Regions from separate parts of the Hydrogenophaga sp. YM1 genome, predicted to be linked through region 1. Evidence: predicted binding sites of a transcription regulator. Region 1 holds the regulator's gene; each other region holds the start of a gene.
What was found. The regulator FNR, encoded in region 1, switches genes on or off when oxygen is low (the NO sensors DNR and NnrR bind a similar motif). The targets are predictions, from matches to a motif close to TTGATNNNNATCAA.
Positions count from the first base shown of each region.

Region 2: JNX00_RS19465 (TraR/DksA family transcriptional regulator) is a predicted target of FNR. The motif match lies at 2,849-2,862, and genes of this name have one in related genera.
Region 3: JNX00_RS00660 (hemerythrin domain-containing protein) is a predicted target of FNR. The motif match lies at 1,574-1,587, and genes of this name have one in related genera.

Region 1 is NZ_CP070223.1:2,989,939-2,996,828, reverse strand. It holds gene ccoG (cytochrome c oxidase accessory protein CcoG) at 1-818, shown strand, start outside; gene JNX00_RS14050 (hypothetical protein) at 838-1,128, shown strand; gene JNX00_RS14045 (hypothetical protein) at 1,118-1,378, shown strand; gene fnr (fumarate/nitrate reduction transcriptional regulator Fnr) at 1,356-2,075, opposite strand; gene hemN (oxygen-independent coproporphyrinogen III oxidase) at 2,191-3,588, shown strand; gene JNX00_RS14030 (sulfite exporter TauE/SafE family protein) at 3,597-4,268, shown strand; gene JNX00_RS14025 (DMT family transporter) at 4,285-5,187, opposite strand; gene aceA (isocitrate lyase) at 5,505-6,836, shown strand.
Region 2 is NZ_CP070223.1:4,130,719-4,137,608, forward strand. It holds gene JNX00_RS19450 (FIST C-terminal domain-containing protein) at 1-1,081, opposite strand, end outside; gene JNX00_RS19455 (PhaM family polyhydroxyalkanoate granule multifunctional regulatory protein) at 1,113-1,931, opposite strand; gene JNX00_RS19460 (enoyl-CoA hydratase/isomerase family protein) at 1,961-2,803, opposite strand; gene JNX00_RS19465 (TraR/DksA family transcriptional regulator) at 2,913-3,272, shown strand; gene JNX00_RS19470 (fumarylacetoacetate hydrolase family protein) at 3,303-4,316, opposite strand; gene JNX00_RS19475 (IclR family transcriptional regulator) at 4,400-5,284, shown strand; gene JNX00_RS19480 (DUF3108 domain-containing protein) at 5,281-6,069, shown strand; gene JNX00_RS19485 (DUF3567 domain-containing protein) at 6,232-6,516, shown strand; gene JNX00_RS19490 (AbrB family transcriptional regulator) at 6,556-6,890, opposite strand, start outside.
Region 3 is NZ_CP070223.1:129,565-136,454, forward strand. It holds gene JNX00_RS00645 (Spy/CpxP family protein refolding chaperone) at 153-761, opposite strand; gene cueR (Cu(I)-responsive transcriptional regulator) at 807-1,289, opposite strand; gene JNX00_RS00655 (cation transporter) at 1,289-1,486, opposite strand; gene JNX00_RS00660 (hemerythrin domain-containing protein) at 1,646-2,227, shown strand; gene JNX00_RS00665 (transaminase) at 2,231-3,595, opposite strand; gene JNX00_RS00670 (AsmA family protein) at 3,725-5,029, shown strand; gene speB (agmatinase) at 5,272-6,195, shown strand; gene JNX00_RS00680 (FAD-binding oxidoreductase) at 6,304-6,890, shown strand, end outside.

The sequences.
Region 1 (6,890 bases):
TCTACGGCCTGGCCACCTACGGCAACGCGGGCTTCCTGCGCGAGCAGGTGTGCAAGTACATGTGCCCCTACGCGCGCTTCCAGAGCGCCATGTTCGACCGCGACACGATGATCGTCACTTACGACGAGGCGCGCGGCGAGCCGCGTGGCGCGCGCAGCCGCAAGGCCGACCCCAAGGCCCTCGGCCTGGGCAGTTGCGTGGATTGCACCCTGTGCGTGCAGGTCTGCCCCACCGGCATCGACATCCGAAAAGGCCTGCAGTACGAGTGCATCAGCTGCGCCGCCTGCGTGGACGTGTGCGATGAGGTGATGGACAAGGTCGGCTACCCGCGTGGCCTGATCCGCTTTGCCACGCAGAACGGTGTCGCCAAGGGCTGGAACCGCGCGCAGATGCTGCGCCGCGCCCTGCGCCCGCGCGTGCTGGTCTACAGCGGCGTGTTGCTGGCGGTGTCGCTGGCGGTGCTGGGCAGCCTGTGGCTGCGCACGCCGCTCAAGGTGGACGTGATCCGCGACCGCGGCGCGCTGGCGCGCGAGGTGGAGCAAGGCCGCGTCGAGAACGTCTACCGGCTGCAGATCATGAATGCCACCGAGGTGGCGCAGACCTACGAACTGCGCGTGGAGGGCCTGCCGGGCATCGCCCTGGCGTCTGGCGATCGTGTGGAGGTGGCGCCCGCCGAGGTGCGCGCCGTCGCCGCGCGGGTCCAGGTGCCGCCCGGGGTGGCCGCGAGCGGCTCGCACCCCATCCAGTTCGAAGTGCGCGCCGCCCAGGACGAGCGCGTGCGGGTGCGTGAGAAGAGCACCTTCCTCGTTCCCCGATGACGCTTTCGCAGGAGACCCCATGAACCCCGATCCGATGAGCACCGACGCGCCCGAGCCCTGGTGGCGCGTGGGCCCCATGTGGCTGGTGGTGGGCGGGCCGCTGGTGGTGGTGGTGGCGGCCATCGGCACCGCCGTCATCGCCATCGAGGGCGCCGACCCGGTGCTCGACAAGGCCGCCTACCAGGCCACACTGGAGCAGGCACGCCGCCTGCAGGGCCCGCAGCGCGACGAGGCGCTGATCGGCCTGCAGCCCGCGCACCAGGCGCGCAACCACGCGGCCTCGCCCGTGGTCCGCGAGGGTGGCCACTGACATGGGCCGCCGCTGGATGTGGGTGGGCTGGCCGTCATTCCTGATGGCCGGCGTGTTGGAGATGCTGGTGTTCGCGGTGGTGGACCCGGGCGAGTTGCACTGGCAGGGCGTCGCGCTCGACTGGTCGCGCCCCGCCGTCTACACGGTGGCCTTCTTCGTGTTCTGGGCGGTGACGGCCGTCGCCTGCAGCCTGAGCCTGTGGCTGGCCTTGCCGCCGCAGGAAGCGCTCAGGAGCAGGTCTGCGGATTGACGATGCGCCGCAGCGCCTCGGTGTCCTTGATGTGCACGTAGCGCTGCTTGACGTCGATGATGCCGTCGTCGACGAACTTGGAGAAGGTGCGGCTCACCGTCTCCAACTTCATGCCCAGGTAGCTGCCGATCTCCTCGCGCGTCATGCGCAGGTTGAACTCGGACGGCGAGAAACCACGCGCCTGCAGGCGCTGCACCAGATTGAGCAGGAAGGCCGCCAGCCGCTCCTCGGCGCGCATGCTGCCCAGCAGCAGCATCACGCTGTGGTCGCGCACGATCTCGCGGCTCATGATGCGGTGCACGTGGTGTTGCAGCGGGGTGAACTGGCGCGACAGCTCTTCGACCTGGTTGAAGGGCATGACGCAGACCTCGGCGTCTTCCAGCGCCACCGCGTCGCAGGCGTGGTGGTCGCTCACGATGCCGTCCAGGCCGATGATCTCGCCCGCCATCTGGAAACCCGTGACCTGGTCGCGCCCGTCGGCGGTGGTCACGCAGGTCTTGAAGAAGCCCGAGCGCACGGCGTAGAGCGAGGTGAAGCGATCGCCGACGGAGAACAGGGCTTCGCCGCGCTTGACGCGCTTGCGGGAGGAAATCAGTGTGTCGAGCTGGCCCATTTCCTCTGCGCTCAGGCCCATGGGCAGGCAGAGTTCGCGAAGGTTGCAGCTTGAGCACGCCACTTTGATGCGTTGCGCGTCCATGTGCGTCGTTCCTGAGTGCATGACAGGGAGCGAGCATACCCCTTTGGGTTCGGGATCACAGAGCCGCTTGACCAGGATCAAGGCGTCTGGGCCCGCCAGCCGGCACAGTGGGGCCATGCCAGAAGGACCCGCCGTGAGCCATGTGATCCCCGATGAACTGCTGCGTCGCTTCGACGTTCCGGGGCCGCGCTATACCTCCTATCCCACGGCCGACCGCTTCGTGGAGGCCTTCACCGAGCAGGACTACCGTCTGGCGCTGGGACAGCGGCGGGCCGGGTCGATGGCGCTGCCGCTGTCGCTGTATGTGCACATCCCGTTCTGCGAATCGGTGTGCTACTACTGCGCTTGCAACAAAGTTATTACAAAACACCATTCGCGCGGCGCCGAGTACCTGCGCCACCTCTCGCGCGAGCTGGACCTGCAGATCGAGCACCTGGGCGCGGGCCAGTCGGTGTCCCAGTTGCACCTGGGGGGCGGCACGCCCACCTTCCTGAGCGATGCCGAGCTGGAAGACCTGATGGCCATGCTGCGGCGCCACTTCGCGCTCGCGCCGGGCGGCGAGTACTCCATCGAGGTGGACCCGCGCACCGTGAGCGCCGAACGCCTGCGCGCGCTGCACCGCCTGGGCTTCAACCGCCTGAGCTTCGGTGTGCAGGACTTCGATCCCGCCGTACAGAAGGCCGTGCACCGCGTGCAGCCGGCCGAGCAGGTGTTCGCGCTGGTCGACGCGGCGCGGCAGATCGGCTTCGAGTCGGTCAACGTGGACCTGATCTACGGTCTGCCGCTGCAGACGCCCGAGTCCTTCCGGCGCACGCTGGCGCAGCTGCAGGCCCTGCGGCCGGACCGCGTGGCGCTGTACGCCTACGCGCACCTGCCGGCGCGCTTCAAGCCGCAGCGGCGCATCGTGGCGGCCGAGTTGCCGGGCGCGGCCGACAAGCTGGCCATGCTCTCGGCCTCGCTGGACATCCTGCGCGCGGCGGGCTACGTTTACGTCGGCATGGACCACTTCGCCCTTCCCGACGACGCCCTGGCCGTGGCCAAGCGCCAGGGCCGGCTGCACCGCAACTTCCAGGGCTACAGCACCCAGCCCGATTGCGACCTCATCGCGCTCGGCGTGTCGGCCATCGGCCGGGTGGGCGCCACCTACAGCCAGAACGCCAAGACCCTGGACGAGTACGTGGACCTGCTCGACCAGGGCCGCCTGCCCATCGTGCGTGGTCTGGCGCTCACGCGCGACGACGTGCTGCGCCGTGCGGTGATCATGTCCCTGATGTGCCAGGGCGAACTGCAGTTCGAGGCCATCGACCTGGGGCACCTGATCGACAGTCGCCGTTACTTCGCCAACGAGCTGCGCGCGCTCGAGCCCTTCGTGGACGAGGGCTTGGTCACCATGGACGAGCAGGGCGTGCAGGTGACCGAAACCGGCTGGTACCTGGTGCGCGCGATCGCCATGGTGTTCGACCGCCACCTGCAGGCCGACCAGGACCGCGCGCGGTTTTCAAGGATTCTCTGAGCGCACCGATGTCCGGTTCACTGCTGATCACGGCGCTGCTCATGGGCCTGGTGGGCGGGCCGCACTGCATCGCCATGTGCGGCGCGGCCTGCGCGGGCATCGGCCGTGCGGCCGGCGAGCGCGGCACGCGCGCGCTGCTGGCGTTCCAGTTCAGCCGCGTCGCTGGCTACGCCAGCGTGGGAGCGCTGGCGGCGGGCTCGGTGCAGGGGCTGGCCTGGCTGGGCGCGCACACGCAGGTGATCCGGCCGCTGTGGACCATGTTCCACGTCGCGGCCCTGCTGCTGGGCGCCTGGCTGCTCTGGCGGGCGCGCCAGCCGGCGTGGGTTGACGGCATGGGCCAGGGCATCTGGCGCCGCGCGAAACCCGCCATCGCCCGCCTGGGCCCGCGCGCGCCCTGGGTGCTGGGCTTCGGCTGGGCGCTCATGCCCTGCGGTCTGCTCTATTCGGCGCTGCTGGTGGCCTCGCTCTCGGCCGACGCGGTGCAGGGCGCGGCGGTGATGGCGCTGTTCGCCATCGGCTCGTCCGTGTCGCTGTTCGCCGGGCCCTGGTTGCTGCTGCGCCTGCGCGAGGCGCGCTCGGGCGCCTGGGGCATCCGGCTCGCGGGGCTGGCGCTGCTGCTGGCCTCGGGCTGGGCCCTGTGGATGGGGATCACCCAACCGACGGGTCTGTGGTGCTTGTGAAGACCGCCGCCCGGCGTCAGGTCTTGGTACGGCTCGGGAGTGTGGCCAGCACCAGGCCCAGCAGAGCGATGCCAAAAGCCAGCAGCTGCAGGCCGCTGAGGCGTTCGCCCATGAAGACCACGCCAATGAGCGCCGCGCTGATGGGCAGCATCACGGTGAACACGCCGGCCTGCGAGGCGGGCACGGTCTTGAGCCCGGTCATCCACAGCCACACCGTCCACACACTGGCCGCCAGCGCGTAGAACACCAACAGGCCCCAGGTGGGCAGGGCCACGGCGCCGAAGTTGAAGCTCAGCGCGGCCCACACGCCCAGGGGCGTGACCAGCGCCAGCCCCCAGAGGTTGATGATGGCCGAGATGCGCTTGGGTCCCAGGCCCTCGGTGAGGCGCTTGCCGATGACCACGTAGGACGCCTCGCACACCACCGCTGCGAACACGAGCAGGTTGCCGAGCAGGGCCTGGGCGCCGCCCACGGCCGGGCCGGCGCCCTTGTCGAGCGAAAAGAGGCCAATGCCCAAGGCCGCGCAGGCGATGCCCGCCGCGCTGCGCGCGCCGATGCGCTCGCGCAGAAAGATGGCGCTGAGCACCGCCACCACGGCGGGAATGGACGACATCACCACGCCCGCGGCCACGGCGGTGGTCAGGCTCACGCCGTAGAGCATGCAGATGGAGAACAGGAAATTGCCCAGGAAGGACTCGAGGAAGAGCAGGGCGCGCGTGCGCGGGCTCAGGGGGGGCTCGTCGGCGGGCTTGCGCAGCCAGCGCCACATGGCCAGGGCGCCGATGCCGAAGCGCAGCCAGGCCAGCAGGAACACCGGAAACACCAGCACCAGGGGCTTGGACAGCGCCACATAGCTGCCCACGAGCGCCATGCTCAGGGCCAGGCAAGCGTAGGCCGTGGCACGGTGAAGGGAGGTCACGGGAAAGGTGTGGGCGGGGGCGGGGTGGTCCGCATCATGCCTCAGCCACTGGCGTGGGTTTCGGGATGAGGAATTTGCTTTTCACATCAAGAAAATGTGGAATGCTGCGTCGCAGAAAAATTTCTTGATATGGGAGATTGAATTTCGTATTGAAAAAATGAATGAAAATTTCATTGATTTAAAAGAAGAAAATTTTTGTCTTGTATAAGACATAAGAGACGATTTAAGTCTTCTACAAGACTTAGAGTCATGTCCAACGGCACCGCCTTTGCCGCGAACGCCGCCCCGGTACCCATCAACCCCCAAGGAGTGTCCCCATGCCCCAGTCCCTCACCGAACAGCTCAGCCGCGCGCAACAGATCGAAGCCCTGGAGAAAGACTGGGCGACGAACCCGCGCTGGAAAGGCGTCAAGCGCGGCTACAGCGCCACCGACGTGGTGCGCCTGCGCGGCAGCATGCACATCGAGCACACCCTGGCCAAGCGCGGCGCGGAAAAGCTCTGGGAAAAAATCAACGGCGGCGCCAAGAAGGGCTACGTGAACGCCTTCGGCGCGATCTCCGCCGGCCAGGCCATGCAGCAGGCCAAGGCCGGGCTGGAGGCGGTCTACCTGTCGGGCTGGCAGGTGGCGGCCGACGGCAACACCAGCGAAACCATGTACCCGGACCAGTCGCTCTACGCCTACGACTCGGTGCCCACCATGGTCCGACGCATCAACAACACCTTCAAGCGCGCCGATGAGATCCAGTGGGGCCGCGGCATCGAGCCGGGCAGCAAGGAGTTCATCGACTACTTCCTGCCCATCGTGGCCGACGCGGAAGCCGGCTTCGGCGGCGTGCTCAACGCCTTCGAGCTGATGAAGAACATGATCGCGGCCGGCGCCGCCGGCGTGCACTTCGAGGACCAGCTGGCCGCCGTGAAGAAGTGCGGCCACATGGGCGGCAAGGTGCTGGTGCCCACGCAGGAAGCCATCGAAAAACTGATCGCTGCACGTTTCGCCGCCGACGTGATGGGCGTGTCCACCATCGTGCTGGCCCGCACCGACGCCGAGGCAGCCAACCTCATCACCAGCGACCACGACGCCAACGACAAGCCCTTTCTCACCGGCGAGCGCACCCAGGAAGGCTTCTACCGCGTCAAGAACGGCCTGGAGCAGGCCATCAGCCGCGGCGTGGCCTACGCGCCCTACGCCGACCTGGTGTGGTGCGAGACCGGCACGCCCGACCTGGGCTTCGCGCGCGAGTTCGCGCAGGCCGTGCACGCCAAGAGCCCGGGCAAGCTGCTGAGCTACAACTGCTCGCCCTCGTTCAACTGGAAGAAGAACCTGGACGACAAGACCATCGCCCGTTTCCAGGACGAGCTCTCGGCGCTGGGCTACAAGTACCAGTTCATCACCCTGGCCGGCATCCACATCAACTGGTTCAACACCTTCCAGTTCGCCCACGCCTACGCCCGCGGCGAAGGCATGAAGCACTACACGGAGATGGTGCAGGAGCCCGAATTCAAGGCGCGCGAGCAGGGCTACACCTTCGTGTCGCACCAGCAGGAGGTGGGCGCGGGTTACTTCGACGACGTGACCACGGTGATCCAGGGCGGTTCGTCGAGCGTGAAGGCGCTGACGGGCTCGACGGAGGAAGAGCAGTTCCACTGAGCCGGATCCACGGATCGCGAGGACACTCGAGTAGACAGGGCCGCCCTTCGGGGC
Region 2 (6,890 bases), 1.1 Mb from region 1:
GCGCGGCCTCCACCTCGGCCGCACCGGCGCCGAACAGCAGCTCCTCCGGCTCCAGTTCCTCGCGCACCTCGGCGCACACGCGCATGAGGTCGGCGCGCGCCGCCTGCACGTGGCGCTCGCAGAAGGCCAGCCGCGAGCCCTCGGGCGCCAGCTCGGCGATGGCCACGCCCCGGCGCACCGGGTCCAGGCCGATGATGTGGCGCACGATCACCTCGTGCCCGAAGGCGCCGCGCCGGTGCGAGGCCTCGCTGGTCGCCACCGGGGTGCCGTCGGGGCCAGGGCGGGTCACGCCCACCAGGGTGTGGCGCAGCCGCAGCATGGCGTGCTCGGGGTGGTCGAGCGAGATCTCCAGTTCGCGCAGCAGCACATCCAGCGCGGGCTCGCCGTCCAGGCGGGTCACCAGGTGAGCGTCGGATTCGGTGACCACGTGGGTCGCCGCGATCGGCTGCGCGCCCTGCGTGACGCGCGAGACGATGCCCACCTCGCGCCCGAAGGCCACGCCGCTGAGCCCACCGTGGAACACCCCGCTGGCCGCGCCGTGACCGCTGAGGGTGCCCGCGCTGCCCAGCGCGAACTGCACGGTGGGGCCGCGGCTGCCCGCCAGGCCGCCGAACAGGTAGCCGCTGCCGGTTCGCTCGGCCATTTCGGCGATCAGCTCACCCACCTCGGGCGTGCCGGCGTCGGCGTGCACCAGGGCCGTGTGGGCGACGAAGCCCTCGCCGCCGTCCGCGCGCCCGCTGGCCGACAGCGGCGCTACGCCACTGAACACGCGGTACTGGTCGGGGCTCAGGTCGCACAGCATCACCGACAGCGCCGGCTCGTCGAAGTACTCCACGTTGCTGGCCGAGACGCCCACGCCCACGGTGCCGGCCCAGTCGGTCACCTCGGGCAGTTCGGCGCTCATCCACTCCAGCAGGGCCTCGGCCTCGCCGGCGTAGTGGTCGGTGATGTAGAGCAGCCCCAGCGAGGGCTGGCTGGCGTGGTCGGGCAGGGCCATCTGCGCGCGCAGCTGCGCCACCACCATGGCGGCGGCCATGCGCCATTGCGGGTGGGTGGCGTGCGCCTGGGGGAAACGTTTCATGCGGTGTTCGAGCCCCGCGGGGCCCGCGGGTTCAAGCGCGTTTGTCGCGCGTCTTTCGAGGCGCCGCCTTCTTGGCGGGTGCCGCCGGGGCGCCGGACGAGACGGCACGCGCCGCCGCGCGGCCCACGCCCGCCGCCGCCCCCATGCCGCGGCCCACCGTGCCGGCGGCGCTGCGCGCGGCCTGGCCGGCCAGGCCGGTGGCGGTCTTCACGGCGGCATCGGTGAGGTCGGTGGCGACCTGGCGCGTGGTGTCCAGCGCGCCTTGCTTGGCCGCGTCCTTCAGGGCGTTGGTGGCGATCTGCTGGAACTGCTGGGACAGGGCGCCCCACCACTGCAGCGGATCGACCACACCGCCCGCCGGAGCGGCCACTCCGGCCTTGTCGGCCTTGGGCGCCACTTTCTTCGCGGCCGGCTTGCGCCGCGCGGGCGCGGGTTTGGCCACTTCGGTGCCGTAGGTGCGCGGCGGCACCTCCAGGCCCGGGAAGGGGTTGGCCTTGGCGGCGACCTCGGCCGTCTTCAGCTTGAGCGCGTTGGCCACGTCGCCCATGCTGAAGTTCATGGACTTCAGCGTGGACAGGGTCATTTTCTGCACCTCCAGCGCCTGGATGGTGGCGCCCAGGGCCTTGGCGTTCTGGTCCAGCCAATAGTGCACGGCCTTGAGCTCCTCGATGCGCTTCTCGAGTTCCTCGACGTTGAAGGTGGGCGCCACCCAGTGGCTGAGGTTGGGCAGCTGCGGGATGTTCTGCCCGATGCCCTGGGCGATGCCGCCGGCGGCCTGCGTGGCCAGGTTCTGCAGGAAATCGAAACCCGGCACGAACTTGCCGAAGCCGCTGGCGGACGCATCGCTCATGGCGAACTCCTCGATGGAAGGACCGGGGATCAGCCGTCGACGCCGTAGCGCGGCGCGCGGCGCTCGCGCAAGGATGCCACACCTTCGCGCACGTCGGGCCCGGCAAAACCCATGAATTCCAGCGCGAGCGAGGTGTCGAAACTCGGGCCCGCCTGGCGCAGCCAGTTGTTGAGCGAGTACTTGGTCCAGCGGATCGCGCTGGCGCTGCCGCCGGCCAGGCGGTCGGCCACCTCGTAGGCCTTGTCGAGCAGCTGGTCGTCGTCCACCACCAGCGAGACCAGGCCGATGCGCTCGGCCTCTTCGCCGCTCACGGCGTCACACAGCATGAGGTAGTACTTGGCCTTGGCCATGCCGCACAGCAGCGGCCAGACGATGGCCGCGTGGTCGCCCGCCGCCACGCCCAGGCGCGTGTGGCCGTCGACGATCTTGGCGCTGCGCGCGGCGATGGAGATGTCGGCCAGCAGGCCGGCCACCAGGCCCGCGCCCACGGCCGGGCCGTGCATGGCGCTGACGATGGGCTTGTCGCAGTTGATGACGTTGTAGACCAGGTCGCGCGCCTCCTTCCAGACGCGCGAGCGCACCTCGAAGTCGGTGGCCATGTCCTGCACCAGGGCCAGGTCGCCGCCACCGGAAAAGCCCATGCCGCTGCCGCGCAGCACGGCGGCGCGCACGCTGTCGTCGCGGCCCACGTCGCGCCAGATCTCGCTCAGCTCCCAGTGGCCTTCGTGGCCGGCGGTGGGCAGCTTGCCGTTGCCGCCGGGGCCATCGGCGCGCATGCGGATGTCGAGCACGCTGGGCGTGCCGTTCACCAGCGGGCCACGGCGGCTGATCTCCAGGGTCTGGTAGCGGCTGTAGTCGATGGTCGGGCTCATGGTGGTCTCCTGATGGTCGTTTGCTCTTGGACCGATCGATTGTGCTTGACCTGCATCAAGCGCCACGGCGCCGGCCGGGCCCAAGATGGAAGCCACGCAGGAGGCCCCCATGAGCACGTTCATTTCCGACACCTTCGAGATCCAGTTGCGTGCCGCGCGCCAGGCGCTGCTGGAGCGCCTGTACGCCCAGCGGGGCGGTGCCCGCAGCCGCGCCGAAGTGGCCGCCGACAAGCGCGCCCAGGCGGCCGACGACAACGACGCCGTCGCGGACCCGGCCTTCGACCTCGGCTCGGTACTGGGTGAGCGTGAAGCGGGCGAACTGGCCGCCATCGACGCCGCGCTCGCGCGCATCGCCGACGGCAGCTATGGCCTGTGCGTGGACTGCGGCGCGCAGATACCCGCCGCGCGCCTGCACGCGCAGCCCACGGCCGACCGCTGCCTGGACTGCCAGGCGCGGGCCGAGCGCTGATCGGGCGCGGTCCGCGCCCCGGGGCCGGGTTCAGGCCTTGGTCAGCGGCGCGATCTTCTGGTCGATCGCGCCGAAGATGGACTGGCCGTCCTTGCCCTTCATCTCGATTCGGATGGTGTCGCCGTACTTCATGAAGGCGGTGGAGGGCTTGCCGTCGAGGATGGTCTCGATCGCGCGCTTCTCGGCGATGCAGCTGTAGCCCTTGGGCCAGTCCTTGCGGCCGTCGACTTCCACACCCTTGTTGCTCACCGTGCCGCTGCCCACGATGGAACCCGCGCGCACGTTGCGCGTCTTGCCGATGTGGGCGATGAGCTGGCCGAAGTGGAAGGTCATCTCGGGGCCGGCCTCGCACATGCCGACCTTGCGGCCGTTCCAGGTGCTCTGCAGCGTGAGGTGCAGGCGCCCGCCCTGCCAGGCGTCGCCCAGCTCGTCGGGCGTCACGGCCACGGGGCTGAAGGCGGTGGCGGGCTTGCTCTGGAAGAAGCCGAAGCCCTTGGCCAGTTCGGCGGGAATCAGGTTGCGCAATGAAACGTCGTTGGCCAGCATCACCAGGCGGATGCCCTCGAGCGCCTGCTCGGGCGTCGCGCACATGGGCACGTCGCCGGTGATGACGGTGATCTCGGCCTCGAAGTCGATGCCGTAGTCCTCGCTGGGCACCACCACGTCGTCCATCGGGCCGATGAAGTCGTCGCTGCCGCCCTGGTACATCAGCGGGTCTTCGTAGAAGCTGGCCGGCACCTCGGAGTTGCGCGCGGCGCGCACCAGCTCCACGTGGTTCAGGTAAGCCGAGCCGTCGGCCCACTGGTAGGCGCGCGGCAGCGGCGCCATGCACATGGCCGGGTCGAAGGGGAAGGCGTGGCGCGCCTTGCCCTGGTTCAGGGTCACGTACAGGTCCTGCAGCTGGGGGCTGATGAAGTTCCAGTCGTCCAGGGCCTGCTGCAGGGTGTTCGCGATGCCGGTCGCATAATGGGCCGTGCTCAGGTCACGCGAGACCACCACCAGTTGTCCGTCGCGCGAGCCGTCCTTGTAGGTGGCGAGTTTCATGCGTATCTCCTGCTGCCTTCTGAGTGGATGGGTGCCCCGGGGGCTTTGGGGCGATAATTACGGGTAGTGAAATCGATTAACCTATGCGTAAGAGCGAGATTCTAGACCAAAGCCCCGCCAACGAGAGCGACGACAGCGAACCCCAGCGCGCGGGCATCCAATCGGTCGAGGTCGGCTTTGAATTGTTGAACGCCCTGTCGAGGGCCAGCGGCGCACTGATGCTGCGCGACCTGGCCGCCGCCGCCGGCATGAGCGCGGCCAAGGCCCACCGCTACCTGGTGAGCTTCCAGCGCCTGGGCCTGGTCACGCAGGACAGCGCCAGCACCCGCTACGACCTGGGACCGGCCGCGTTGCGCCTGGGCCTGGCCAGCCTGTCGCGCATCGACGCCGTGCGCCTGGCGCGCGAGCGCATCGACGCCCTGCTGCCGCTCACCGGTCACACCCTGGCCATCGCCGTCTGGGGCAACCAGGGGCCCACCATGGTGCACTGGACCGAGGCGCCCCAGGCCGTGCCCGTGGCGCTGCGCCTGGGCGACGTGATGCCCCTGCTGTCGTCCGCCACCGGCCGCTGCTTCGCCGCTTTCATGGGCGACGAGGGCCACGACGCCCAGCGCGTCGGCCCCATGATCCGCGAGGAACTCGCGCGCCTGAAGAAGCTGCCGCGCAACGGCCCCTTGCCGCTGGACCTGCCCACCTCCATGGCCGAGGTGCAGGAAATGCTCGACGAGGTGCGCCGCCGCGGCGTGGCGCGCGTGGTGCACAGCCTGCAGGCCAGCGTGGCCGGCTTTGGCGCCCCCGTGTTCGACGTGCAAGGCCGCATGGTGCTGGCCATGGTGGTGCTGGGCTCGGTGGCCACCCTGGACACCGACTGGGACGGCGGCCCGGCGACCGCGCTGCGCGACGCCGCCCGTCGGCTCAGCGCCGATCTCGGGCACCGCGAAGCGGCGCCCCGGTCCGACGAGCCATGAAGCCACTCAAGACCCCCGTGGGCCCGAGATCCCGCCCCTGGCTGTGGCTGGGCGCCGGCGTGCTGGCGGCCCTCGCCGCGGCGCTCGGCCCCCAGGGGGGCGGCACCGCGTTCGCCGCCGCGCCACCGGCACCCGCCGCCAGCTCCACCGCCCCGCGCAGCGACCCGCCCCCGGCGAGTGAGCTGAGTTACGAGGTGTTCGGCCAGGCCAAGGGCTTCGACTACCGCGCCACCGGCAGCCTCTCCTGGCGCCGCGAGGGCCCGAACTACGAGGCCCGCCTGGAGCTCGCCATGCCCCTGCTCGGCAAGCGCGTGCAGACCAGCCAGGGCAGCGTGGGCCCCGACGGCCTGCGGCCGACGCGGTTCGCCGACAAGCGCAGCAGCGAGCGCGCCGTGCAGTTCGAGCCCGAGGCCAAGCGCATCCGCTTCAGCAACAACGCCCCCGAGGCCGAGTGGCTGCCTGGCGCGCAGGACCGCCTGAGCCTGTTCCTGCAGCTCGCCGGCCTGCTGCGCGCCCAGCCGCGCCAGACCGGCGACGTGCTGAGCTTCCAGGTGGCCGGCCTGGGCGATGCCGAGATCTGGCAGTTCGAGGTGGGCGCTCTGGAGACCCTGCGCCTGCCGGCCGGCAACATCGAGGCCCGGCTGCTGAAACGCACCCCGCGCAAGCCGCACGACAGCACGGTCGAGGTCTGGCTGGCGCCCTCCCTGGGCCACCTGCCGGTGCGCCTGCGCATCGCCCAGCCGAATGGCGATGTGGCCGATCAACGGCTCGCCCGTTTGCCCTAGCCGCCGAGCACCCCGGAACCCGTTTCGGCTCAAACGCCACAAGCCGATTGAAAAACGCCGTCGCGTCCCCAACTGGGGCATACCCCTGCTCCAGTGGGGATGCAATTTGCCGATATAACGGCATCAGCGCCGAAAGCGATTGGCGGAAAGGAAATCAAGTCCATGCACATGCTGTACGACTCGGAAGCGTTCGCGGTGGTCCACATCCTGGCCAACGCGCCGGCCGACGGTGAGGCCCCCACCGACACCGGGCCGCAGATCCCGCGCCATGGCTTTGAAATCGTGGACAAGCGCTCGGGCAAGGAGGTCTACCTCGACGGCTCCTGGGCCGAGATGTTCCAGGCCCAGATCGTGGAATGGCAGCGCAACAGCCCCTCGCAGGAAGAGGTGGAGAACACGCTGGAGGGCTACGCCTCGCTGGCCCAGAACCCGGTCGTGATGCACTGAGCGCACCAGGGCGCCCCGACAACCCACAGCCCAGCCTGGCTATGCCAGGCTTTTTTGTGCCCGCGCGCAGCGCCAGCGGTACACCGGCTCGGCCAGGACCAGCACCGCCACCAGGCGGCAAACCTGGAAGGCGGTGACCACCGGCACGCCCAGCTGCAGCACCTTGGCGGTGATGGCCATCTCGGCGATGCCCCCTGGTGAGGTGCCCAGCAGCATGGTCACCGGGTGCAGACCCGTGAGCCGCGCCACCACCCAGCCGAAGCCGGCGCACAGGGCCATCATGGCGAAAGTGGCCAGTGCCACCGAACCCAGCCAGCGCGGCGCCGTGTGCGCGAAGGCCGGCGTGAAGCGCACCCCCAGGCTCACGCCGATGA
Region 3 (6,890 bases), 1.9 Mb from region 1:
CCATTCGGGGTTCACGTTTGGCCGGGTGCTTCACACAGACTTGTCAGGATCGAAAAATCCTTGTCGCCAAAGGACAAGGGGCGCTTGTCCACAGAAGACAGCGCCCCTTATCTACTACCACTAATTTAAGTAATGGATTCAGTAGGAAGAAGTCAGAGGCGGGGTTGGCGCGGTTCGCCATGGCTTTTGAAGCCCTGGCCGCCGTGCCCCATGCGGTCGAAACGCTCCATGGGGCCGCGATGGCCCGCATGGCGCATGCCGCCCAGGCCCATGCCGCGCTGCGCGTCGAAGGCCTTTTGCTGCGGGGGCGTGAGCTGGGCGTAGAAGCGGCGGATCGCATCGTGGCGTTGCGCCACCTGGCGGTCGCGCTCGGCCTTCATCGCGTCCAGGCGGTCCAGGCGCTGGGGCGTGCTGAGCTTGGCCCAGTCCTCGCGGTTGGGGCGTTCACCCGCAGGCCGGGGGGTGGGCTTCATCTTCGCGACGAAATCGTTCCAGGCCGCTTCCTGTTCGGGGCGCAGCTGCAGGCTGTCCTTCAGGCGGGATTGGTGCTCGGCCATGCGCTGCTGCAGGCGCTCCATGCGCTGGGCGTGGCGCTGCGGGTCGTGGCGGGGGGCTTGCGCCTGGGGTTGGGCGGCGCTGGTGGCGGGGGCCGGCTGGGCCGGCGCGCCGACGCCTTGGGCGACGGCGGTGAAGGACAGGGCCGTGATGGCGGTGGCAGCGGCGGTGACGGCAAAGGCGCGGCGGCTGAACGAGGGTTTCATGGGCACTCCTTGGTACGGTGGGACCACCGGCTGGTGGCGTGGGTCTCACTGTGGGCGGGATCTGTGCAGCAAAGTGGCAGGCTCTGTGTGGTTCTTGTAAAGATCCTTGTCGGCGCCGCCGCCGAGGTCGTCCAGGATGGGGCAGTCGGGCCGGTCGTTGCCAGGGCAGCGGACCACCAGGTCTTCCAGGGTGCGGCGCATCGCTTCCAGGGCGGCGATGCGCTCGGCCAGGTCGCCGATGTGCTTTTGCGCGATGCGCTTGACGGTGTCGCTGCTGCGCCGCCGGTTGTGCCAGAGGTTCACCAGGTCGCGGATCTCGTCGAGCGTGAAGCCCATGTCGCGCGCGCGGCGGATGAAACGCAGCGTGTGCACGTCGGATTCGGCGTATTGGCGGTAGTTGCTGTCGGTGCGCCGCACCTCGCCGAGCAGGCCCAGGCCTTCGTAGTGGCGCAGCATCTTGGGCGAGATGCCGCTGAGCTGCGCGGCCTGCCCGATGTTGACCGGCCAGGCGGTGGTGCGGGTGTCCATCAGGCCGCCACCGCGTAGCCTTCTTCGCGGATGGCCGCAGCGATCTTCTCGCGCGACTGGCTGCTGTGCACCTCGACGCGGTTCTGTGGCCGGTCGATGCGCACCTCGGCTTGGGGGTCGATCTGCTTGATGGCGTTGGTGACGCTGCGTTCGCAGTGGCCGCAGGTCATGCCTTGCACGGTGAAGGTCTGGTTCATGGAGAGGCTCCTGTGTTGGGGTAGAAGCATTCTCAAGCTTGACACGGTGTCAAGGTCAAGCGCGCGGTTTTGGGGCGCCGAGAGGCCTTGACCTGCATCAAGGCGCGTGCGGGCGCCGCGTGGGAAGCTGCGGGGGTTCCACCCTCGAGGAGATCTGCCATGAAATCCGACGCCCTGCGCACCGTCCGGGACGAACACGCCAGCCTGTCGGCGATGCTGCGCTCGATGCTGGTGATGATCGATCGAGGCCCCGAGACCGATGGCCCCGAGCGATTCTTCGATGTGCTGCGGGCCATGCTGTTCTACATCGGCGAGTTTCCCGAGAAGCTGCACCACCCGAAGGAGTCGGACCTGCTGTTTCCACGCGTGGCGCGCGCCGCGCCGCACACGTTGGAGACCATCCAGCGCCTGGAAAAGGAGCACATGGGCGGCGAGGACCGCGTGCGCGAGTTGGTGCACCTGCTGATGGCCTGGGAGTACCTGGGCGAGCCCCGGCGCCAGGCTTTCGTGGACGAAGCCCAGGCCTACGTGCGCTTCTACCTGGCCCACATGAAGCTGGAGGAGCAGGTGGTGCTGCCGGCGGCGGAGCAACTGCTGGACGAAGCCGACCGCCGCGCGCTGGACGCCGCCTTCTCCAGCCATGTGGACCCGCTGAGCCCCGAGGGCCAGCGCGACCCGGCCTTTGACCGCCTGTTCACGCGCATCGTGCGGCTCGCGCCCTCACCCGTGGGCGTGGGCTGAGGTTCAGGTGGCGAGCGCCGCGAGCAACTCGTCGAACACCGACAGCAGGCGTTCCACGTCGGCAGGCGTGGTGGCCGGGCTGGCAAGCATCATGCAGTGGAAGGGCGTGAGCAGCACGCCGCGGTTGAGCATGAACAGGTGGGTGAAGGATTCGAGCGCGCCCTGGGCGTTTTCACGCACGTCCTGGGCCTGGCGCGGGGTGCGCGGCATGAACTGCAGCTCGAGGCGGGCGCCGAGGCGCGTCACGGTCCAGGGCCGGTGGGCGGCGTGCAGGCGCTTGAACAGGCCGTCCTGCAGCAGCGCGGCGATGGCCAGCATGTGCGCGTAGTTGGCCTCGGTGTGCAGGTGGGTGAGCGCCGCCTCCAGCGCGGCCAGGGTCAGCGGATTGCCCGACAGCGTGGTGCCGATGCCGCTGTGGCCCTCGGGCGCGCTGTCCTTGGCGCGCGCCATGCGCTGCGCGAGTTCGGCCGTCACGCCATAGACCGCGCAGGGCAGGCCGCCGGCCACGGCCTTGCCCACCACCAGGGCGTCGGGGTTCAGTTCGTGGGCGCGTGCGTAGCCGCCAAGCGCGGTGGAGAGGGTGTGCGTCTCGTCCACCACGAACAGCGTGCCGCGGCGGCGGCAGAGCTCGCGCGCGACGGGCCAGAAGCCCCGGTTGGGGGGCACCAGGCCGAAGTTGGTGAGCGCGGGTTCGGCCAGCAGGCAGGCCACGTCGCCGCGCGACAGCGCCGCCTCCAGCGCGGCCAGGTCGTTAAAGGGCACCACGCGGGTGAAGGCGTGGTGGTTGTGCACCTGGCCCAGCACCGAAGGGCGGCGCACGGTGGTGCCCGAGGCCGGGTCGAGATCGACCAGGGTGTCGTCCACCGCGCCGTGGTAGCAGCCATCGAACACCAGCACCTGGGGCCGGCCGGTGGCGGCGCGCGCCCAGCGCAGCATGAACCGGTTGGCGTCGCTGGCCGACAGCGCCAGCTGCCACACGGGCAGTCCGAACACGCGCTGCAAGGCCTCGCCCACGGCGAGCGCGTGCGTGGACGGCAGCATGCAGGTGAGACCGCGCTCGGCCTGCTGCGCGATGGCCTGTGCCAGCGGTTCGGGGCTGTGGCCGAAGAGGGCGCCGCTGTCGCCGAGGCAGAAGTCGCTGTAGCGCAGGCCGTCGGCGCAGAACAGCGCGGCGCCTTGCGCGCGCTCGACCGCCAGCGTGGCGGGGCCAGGCCAGTCGCGCATCCAGTGCAACGGCACGCCGAACAGGTAGTGGGCGCGCGCCGCTTCGGCCTGGGCCATGGAGCGCGGGTGGGTGGCGATGAAGCGCTCGGATTCGGACCGGTGGAGCGCTGCGAGGCGCTCAGAAGGAATGGCGGAGGCGTTCATGCGGTCACTCTACGGCGCGGGGTGCGGTCCGCACAGGTCCAGTGACCGGCGGGCCCGGGGGACCGGCGCGACAGTGCCCGGCAAGGCTGGCGCCCCGGTGAAGCGCCACAGACTGGGCACAATTTCGGCATGCGCCGACCCCTTCGAATCGCCCTCTGGTGCCTTCTGCCCCTGCTGCTGCTCGCGGCCCTGTTGCTGGCCCTGCAGCGCTGGGTGGCGGGCGAGGCCTTTCGCGAGCGGCTGGCGGCCGAGGCGAGCGATGTGTTGGGCGCGCCGGTGCGCGCGCAGGCCATCGGCCTGGCGCTGTGGCCCGTGCCCGGCGTGGCGGTGAACGGGCTGAGCATCCAGGCGCGCACGCCTTTGTCGCTGCAGCGCGTGGAGCTGCGCCCCCGCTGGTGGGACCTGCTGGCTGGTCGGCTGCGCGTGCAGACGCTGGTGGTCCGGCAGGCGGTGCTGCCCGAGGCCACGGTCGCGCTGCTGGGCGCGCGGGCGCGGGCCGCACCGGCGTCCGCGCCGGCCGATGGCGAGGCCATCGATTTTTCGCTGCTGCCGCGCGAGCTGGTGCTCGACGAGGTGAGCTGGCTCGCGGCCGACGGCGCGCGCACGACGGTGAACGCCGAACTGCGCTTCGCCGACGACGGCTGGCCCGCCCAGGCCGAGCTGGCCATTGTGGGCGGCGCGCTGCGCGGCACCACGGCCACGCTGCGCCGCGAGGGCGAGGCCACGGCCTGGGCGCTGGATGCGCGCGTGGGCGGGGGCCGCGTGCGGGGTCCCCTCGCGGTCACCTTGCCCGGCGCCGGCGCGAAGGAGCGGCGCGTGGTGCTGGATGGCCGGCTGCGAACAGAAGGTGTGGAGGTGTCGGCCCTGACCGCGCCGCGCCAGACGCTCACGGGCCGCCTGCAGGCCGACACCACGCTGGGCGCGCGCTTTCCCGAGCGCGTGAGCGCCGAGGCGCTGGTGAACGCCTTGCGCAGCGACACGCGCTTCACCGTCAGCGGCGCCACGTTGCATGGGCTGGACCTGTTGAAGGCGGCGAGCACCGTGGGCCTGTCCAGCGGCGGGCTGACCGAACTCGATACCCTGGCCGGTCAGGTGAGCACGCGCGGCAAGGCCATTCAGCTGTCGAACCTGGTGGCGAACTCGGGCCTGCTCGCGGCCACGGGCGAGGTGGCGATCTCGCCGGGCCGGGCGCTGTCGGGCCGCGTGCGCGTGGACGTGACCCGCGGGGCCACGGCCGGCGTGGTGGGCGTGCCGCTGGCGGTGGGCGGCACGCTGGACGACCCTCAAGTGACGCTCACGCGCGCCGCGCTGCTGGGCGCGGCCATCGGCACGGCGGTGATGCCGGGCGTGGGCACAGGGGCGGGCGCCAACATCGGCGATCGGCTGGGCGAAGGGCTCAAGGGTTTGTTCGGCGGCCGCGAGAAGGGGCGCTGAACCCGGGGTTCAGGCGGCATCGGGCCCGTCCTGGGCGACCTCCACGCCCCGCGGCTCCTCGGGCTCGCCCAGCAAACGCAGGGCCTGACGCGCGGACGCCGCCGCCCGTGTGGGATTTCGCCTGACGGGAACGCCGCGGGTGGACGCCGGGTTCGCGGTCCAAGTGGTCCCCTGTGGCGCCGGGGCGTGGCGCTATCGTCGCCCACCGCTTTGCGCTCCCTTCACCGACACCGTTTCCCACCATGGCCCTTGGTCAGTTCGCCTACGCCAACAACAGCAACCGTTTCCTGGCCTGCGCGCCGCTGGCCGAGCAGCCGTACGCGGTCTGCGGCATTCCCTTCGACGGCGTGGTGACCAACCGCCCCGGCGCGCGCTTCGGGCCGCAGGCCATCCGCGCCGCCAGCCTCATGCTGTGCGACGGCATCCACCCGGTGTTCGACGTCTCGCCGCTGGAGCACCTGGGCGACGCGCTGGACATGCGCCTGCCCAATGCCTCGCCCCTGCCCGAGGTGCGCGCGCACATCGAGCGCCAGGCCACGGCGCTGATGGACAAGCACCACTGCGTCTTTCTGGGCGGCGACCACTCGGTCACGCTCTCGCTGCTGCGCGCGGCCAAGGCGCGCCACGGCGGCGAGCCCCTGGCCCTGGTGCATTTCGACGCCCACTGCGACACCTGGAGCGACCACTTCGGCGAGCCCTCGGGCCACGGCACCTGGACCTACGAAGCCATCCAGGAAGGCCTGGTGAGCGCCGCGCACACGGTGCAGATCGGCACCCGCTCCAGCGGCGAGCGCGCCGCGCGTGACTACGTGGCCGACCAGGGCGGTCAGATCTTCACGGCGCGCGACCTGCGCGGGCTCGACGGCGCGGCCCTGGGGCCGGTGATCGGCGCCATCCGCGAGCGCCTGGCCGGGCGGCCGGCCTACCTCACGCTCGACATCGACGTGCTGGACCCGGCCTTCGCGCCCGGCACCGGCACGCCAGAGCCCGGCGGGCTCACGAGTTCTCAGGTGCTGAGCTTCCTGGAGGGCTTGGCCGACCTGAACTGGATCGGCATGGACTGCGTGGAGGTGGCGCCCGCCTACGACCACGCCGAGCTCACCAGCAACGCGGCCGCCTGCTTTGTGTGGACCTACCTGGCCGGCCGCGTGGCACAGCAGCGATGAGCGCGGCCTGTCGTCATCGCGGGGCCCCGCGGAGCGGGCTTTGCCAGGCCGCAAGCACCGTCCCTTCTGCGGGGGGAACGCGCGCCGCGCGGCAGGGGGGCGGCTGATATGTGGGGCGCTTCGCTCATCGGCTCGGACACGCAACTCAACCAGCGCAGCTACTACGAAGCCAGCGTGCAGCGCGGGCCGGCGCGCGCGCCGCTGCAGGAACACCTCAAGGTGGACGCGGTGGTGGTGGGCGCGGGCTTCTCGGGCCTGTCGGCGGCGCTGGAGATGGCGCGGCGCGGCCTGTCGGTGGCGGTGCTGGAGGCCGATCGCATCGGCAGCGGCGCCAGCGGGCGCAATGGCGGTCAGGCCATCGTGGGTTACGCGAGCGGGCAGGGCCCGTTCGAGCAGCAACTGGGCCGCGAGGACGCCGAGCGCGCCTGGGCGATGTCGGTGGAGGCCGTGGACCTGATCGACCAGCGCATCGCCGAGCACGGCATCGCGTGCGACCGCCGCTTCGGCTATGTCTACGTGGCCGAGACCGCGCGCAAGGCGCGCGAGCTGCGCGCCGAGATGGACGGCCTGGCCGCGCGCGGCATCGCGGTGGACTGGGCCGAGGGCGCCGACGCGCGCCGCCTGATCGGCACCGACCACTATGCGGCGGCGGCGCGCGAACAGCGCAGCGGCCACCTGCACCCGCTGAAGTACGC